Regions from separate parts of the Streptosporangium sp. NPDC004631 genome, predicted to be linked through region 2. Evidence: riboswitches for the same ligand, from Rfam matches in the RefSeq annotation. Region 2 holds a riboswitch; the other holds the start of a gene.
What was found. Region 2 has a riboswitch for glycine ahead of gcvT (glycine cleavage system aminomethyltransferase GcvT). Riboswitches for the same ligand answer to the same signal wherever they lie in the genome.

Region 1 (2,440 bases), on a different contig from region 2:
ACGACGGCGTGCCGGTGGACCCGCCGGGCGATCCGGCGCAGGCCCTCGGGGCCGTGGTAGACGGCGTACATGCCCGCGATCACCGCGAGCAGCACCTGCGCGGTGCAGATGTTGCTGGTCGCCTTCTCCCTGCGGATGTGCTGCTCGCGGGTCTGCAGCGCGAGCCGGTAGGCGGGGCGCCCGTCGGCGTCCTGGGAGACGCCCACCAGGCGGCCGGGCATCTGCCGCTGGAGGCCGTCGCGGACCGCCATGTAGGCGGCGTGCGGACCGCCGAAGCCCATCGGGACGCCGAAGCGCTGTGAGGAGCCGATCGCGATGTCGGCGCCCAGCTCGCCGGGGGCGGCCAGCAGGGTGAGGGCCAGCAGGTCGGCGGCGGCGACCACCTGGGCTCCGCGGGCGTGGGCGGCGTCGGCCACGGCGCGGAAGTCCCTGATCCGGCCGCCCGCGCCCGGATACTGCACGAGCACGCCGAAGCACTCGGGGAGCCCGGCGCCGAAGTCGCTCTCCACCAGCTCGATGCCGAGCGGCTCGGACCTGGTGCGCAGCACCGCCTTGGTCTGCGGCAGCGTGTCGGCGTCCACCACGAACACGTTCGAGGCCGAACGGCCGGCCCGGCGGGCCAGGGTCATCGCCTCGGCGGCCGCGGTGGCCTCGTCCAGCAGGGAGGCGCCGGCGACGTCGAGGGCGGTCAGGTCGGAGACGACCGTCTGGAAGTTGATCAGGGCTTCCAGGCGGCCCTGGGAGATCTCCGGCTGGTAGGGCGTGTACGCGGTGTACCAGCCCGGGTTCTCCAGGAGGTTGCGGCGGATGACGGCCGGGGTGATCGTGTCGTGGTAGCCAAGGCCGATCATCGAGGTGAGCAGGGTGTTACGCCCCGCCAGGGCACGCAGCTCGGCGATGGCCTCGGTCTCACAGGCCGCCGGGGGCAGCTTCAGCCGCTCCTCGGCCCGGATCACCTCCGGCACGGTCGCCGCGACGAGGTCGGCGGTGGAGGCGAATCCCACCGCCTCCAGCATGCGGGTCCGGTCGGCGTCCGCGGGCCCGATGTGCCGGGTGGCGAACGGCGGGGAGATGAGTTCTCCGAGCGGTGAAAGGTCGGTCATGAAAAGCCTCCCGAGGCGGTGGAGACCGGCGCTGGGCGCGGGCGTATGCCGGATCTCCCCCTCTGTCACCTCGACCTGAGAGCTTCGCCTCCCGGAAGGGGGGCTTTCACCGTCGGTGAGACGCGCCTGGCGGGCGCACCTGCTTTCCAGAGTCGCCTCGTCCATGCGGTACCGGGTGCCTGAGAGATTCCGGGGAGGTTGCTCCTTCGGCGCCCCGATCAAGTCGGGGTCTCTCCCGCACAGGGTCAGCAGCGGGACTAACTTTACCCCGTGCGGCGAGCTCGCCGACGACGGGCCAGCTCATCCGCGTGGTGCTCGCCTAAAGGGCCCTGGCCTGACTCCGCCCGCTCGCCGGGAAGGTCCGCGAGGGAGCCCTCCACCTCCTGCCAGACCCGGCCGAGCGCGATGCCGAACACTCCCTGACCGCCCTGGAGCAGGTCGATGACCTCGTCGGGCGACGTGCACTCGTAGACGCTCACCCCGTCGCTCATCAGGGTGATCTGGGCGAGGTCGTTGACGCCGCGGTCACGCAGGTGCTGCACGGCGATGCGGATCTGCTGCAGGGACACGCCGGTGTCGAGCAGCCGCTTGACGACCTTGAGCACCAGGATGTCGCGGAAGCCGTACAGCCGCTGGGAACCCGAGCCGTGCGCGGCCCGCACCGTGGGCTCGACCAGGCCGGTGCGCGCCCAGTAGTCCAGTTGCCGATAGGTGATGTCGGCCGCGGCGCAGGCGGTGGGGCCGCGGTATCCGATGTCGGCGGGCGGTTTCACCGGCTGCCCGTCGAACAGCAGACCCTCTTCACCCGCGCGCTGGCGTGCCGACTGGCGCCGTTCCGGGTCATCCTGGTCGGCGTTTCTACCCTCGCCGCTGCTGACCGCCACGCGGACCTCCGGCTTTCTCTCATCCCACGGCCTGATCTGGGGGTTTGTGCACGACCGCGGGTTTCACTTGCACCGTAGGACTGGGGCCAAGATCAGTCAACGACCCTACCCGGCGCGTCGTGAAGCGTAAATGCACCGAAATACCTACCCCGCGCGGCCGAAGTCCTCGGGCGTGATCGTGTCAAGGAACTCCCTGAACTTCTCCACCTCGTCCTCCTGGTCGTCGGGAAGGATCACCCCCGCCTCCCTGACCACGTCCTCGCTGGCGAAGATGCGGGCGCCTGTGCGGAGTGCCAGGGCTATGGAGTCGGACGGACGGGCGCTCACCTCGACCCCGTTGGAGAACACGAGGTCGGCGAAGAAGATCCCGTCCCGGAGCGCGACGATGTTCACCGTGCTCAGCCGTACACCGAGCGCGTCGAGCACGTCACGGAACAGGTCATGGGTGAGCGG
Region 2 (2,440 bases):
CGACGGCGTCGCCGGTGGTGACCGCCGAGCCCACCTCGGGCACCTGCACGTAGACCACGTCACCCAGCGCCTCGGCGGCGTAGGCGGTGATGCCCACGGTCAGGGTCAGGCCGTCGTCGATGCCCGAGATCCACTCGTGTTCCTTGGTGTAGTGCAGGTCCTCGGGAATGTTGCTCACTTTTTCCTCCTGTAGAAAGGCAGTTCAACGACCTCGACCGGTTCGCGGCTACCCCGGATGTCCACGGCCAGGCCGGTGGACAGACCGGTGTCCACGTAGGCCATGGCGATGGGCCTGCCCAGTGACTGGGAAGGCGCCCCGCTGGTGACCTCCCCGACGACGGTGCCGTCGCCGGACACCACCTGGTACCCGTGGCGGGGCACCCGGCGGCCGGTCGCGATCAGTCCGACCAGACGACGGGCCGGCGGGACGTCCTTGAGCGGCTCCAGGGCGGCCCGGCCGACGAAGTCGCCCGGCTTGTCAAACCTCACCACACGGCCGAGCCCCGCGTCGAACGGAGTGAGCTCCGCCGACAGCTCGTTTCCGTACAGCGGCATGCCCGCCTCCAGGCGGAGGGTGTCACGTGCGGAGAGTCCGGCGGGGAGCATGCCGTACGGCTCGCCCGCCTTGGTGAGCGCGGCCCAGAGCGGCTCGGTGTCGCCGGCCGCGACGAACAGCTCGAAGCCGTCCTCGCCGGTGTATCCGGTGCGGGCGATGAGCGCCTCGCGCCCGGCCACGGTGGCGGGCAGGCCGGCGTAGTACTTGAGGCCGTTCAGGTCGGCGTCGGTGAGCTCGCTCAGGATCTCCAGGGAGCGGGGCCCCTGGACCGCGATCAGCCCGTACCGCTCGGAGCGGTCGTCCACCACGGCCTCGAAGCCCTGGGCGCGCTCGGTGAGCTCGGCGGCCACCCGGGGATAGTTGGAGGCGTTGGCGACGACCATGAACTCCTCGCCGGTCAGGCGGTAGACGATCAGGTCGTCCAGCACGCGGCCCCGGCGATCGGCGATCATCGTGTAGCGGGCGCGGCCCGGTTCGAGGGCGGAGATGTAGCCGACGAGCGCGTAGTCCAGGGCCTCGGCGGCCTGCGGGCCGGTCACGAAGATCTCGCCCATGTGGGACAGGTCGAACAGGCCCGCCGCCTGGCGGACCGCGTTGTGCTCGGCGGCCTCACTGCCGTAGCGGAGCGGCATCAGCCAGCCCGCGAAATCGGTCAGCGTCGCGCCGAGGGCCTCGTGGACGCCGCGTAGCGGCGTGGGTCGGGACATGTTCGCACCTCAGGCAGGGGTCAGATGAGAGCATCCTCCCCCTCTGTCGTGGATGCCTGAGAGCTTCGCCCGTTTTTTGCCGGACTTTCACCTTCGGCGAGGCCGTACGGCCTGCTTTCCAGAGGGCACCTACCCGCACGGTCCTTTGCCTTGAGAGGTTCGCGGGGAGGGCTTGCTCCTTCAGGGGTCCTGGCCTGGATGTCAGGACACTCTCCCGCGCGGGATTCAATCGGTGTCGTGGCCAGCCTAACCGTCCGCACCGGCCGAGCGAAATCCCAGTACTGTCACGGTTCCTCCCTGATTGTCATCTGTCCCTGGCGTATGGGGGATCCATCCGGTCATCCGGCGCCGGACGGCCGGGGGCCGCCCCGCGCGGAGCCGGAGCAGGCGTCCCCGCGGCCCTCCTCGCCGAACCGTCATTGGGCTACGGTTAGACCATTGGAGTGTGCGGCGAACGTCGGTCAAGGGGGTGGGGGCGGCGTGGACGAGTGGGCGCCCCTGGCCGCCGTGTTACGGCCCGTCCGGGCGGGCAACGCCTTCGAGGAGACGGTGGAGCGCCTGCTCCAGGCGATCAAGCTGGAGGTGGTGACCGAGAAGCTGCCGCCGGAGCGGGAGCTCGCCGCGCACCTCGGCATCAGCCGGGTCACCCTGCGCGAGGCCATCCGGGCGCTGCAACAGGCCGGCTACCTCGACGTACGGCGGGGCAGGTACGGCGGAGCCTTCGTCACCTACACCCCGCCGCGCCCTGACCAGGGCGACCTGCGCAGGGCCGTGGTGGACATGGGCACCGACGACCTGGCCGACGCGCTCACCTTCCAGATGGCCGTGGAGCTCGGCGCGGCCCAGACGCTGGCCGGCACGGAGCTCGACCGGCCGCGCCGCGACGAGCTGCGGCGGCGGCTGAGGGAGGTCAACTCCGCGGGGCCGGGAGACTACCGCCGTCTCGACACCGCCTTCCACCTGGCCATCGCCGAGCTGACCGGCTCCCCGCTGCTCACCGCGGCCTGCGCCGACGCCTGGCTCAGGGTCGCGGACCTGCTCAACGCCATCCCGCTGCTCCAGCACAACATCCGGCACGCCGCCGTCCAGCACGAGGAGATCGTGACGGCGATCCTGGCCGGAGACTCCGGCGCCGCGAGCCGTGCGGTGGCCGGGCATCTTGAGGGCACCGCGACCC

Region 1: linked by a shared signal. The riboswitch ahead of gcvP (aminomethyl-transferring glycine dehydrogenase) and the one ahead of gcvT (glycine cleavage system aminomethyltransferase GcvT) in region 2 are both predicted to bind glycine.

What each region holds. Positions count from the first base shown of each region.
Region 1 covers NZ_JBSGCR010000021.1:47,224-49,663, forward strand. Annotated here, with positions in the region: gene gcvP (aminomethyl-transferring glycine dehydrogenase) at 1-1,103, opposite strand, end outside; glycine riboswitch at 1,260-1,351, opposite strand; gene ACWEF2_RS21015 (MerR family transcriptional regulator) at 1,367-1,987, opposite strand; gene ACWEF2_RS21020 (bifunctional nuclease family protein) at 2,132-2,440, opposite strand, start outside.
Region 2 covers NZ_JBSGCR010000003.1:114,850-117,289, reverse strand. Annotated here, with positions in the region: gene gcvH (glycine cleavage system protein GcvH) at 1-178, opposite strand, end outside; gene gcvT (glycine cleavage system aminomethyltransferase GcvT) at 175-1,263, opposite strand; glycine riboswitch at 1,297-1,391, opposite strand; glycine riboswitch at 1,392-1,490, opposite strand; gene ACWEF2_RS03865 (FadR/GntR family transcriptional regulator) at 1,744-2,440, shown strand, end outside.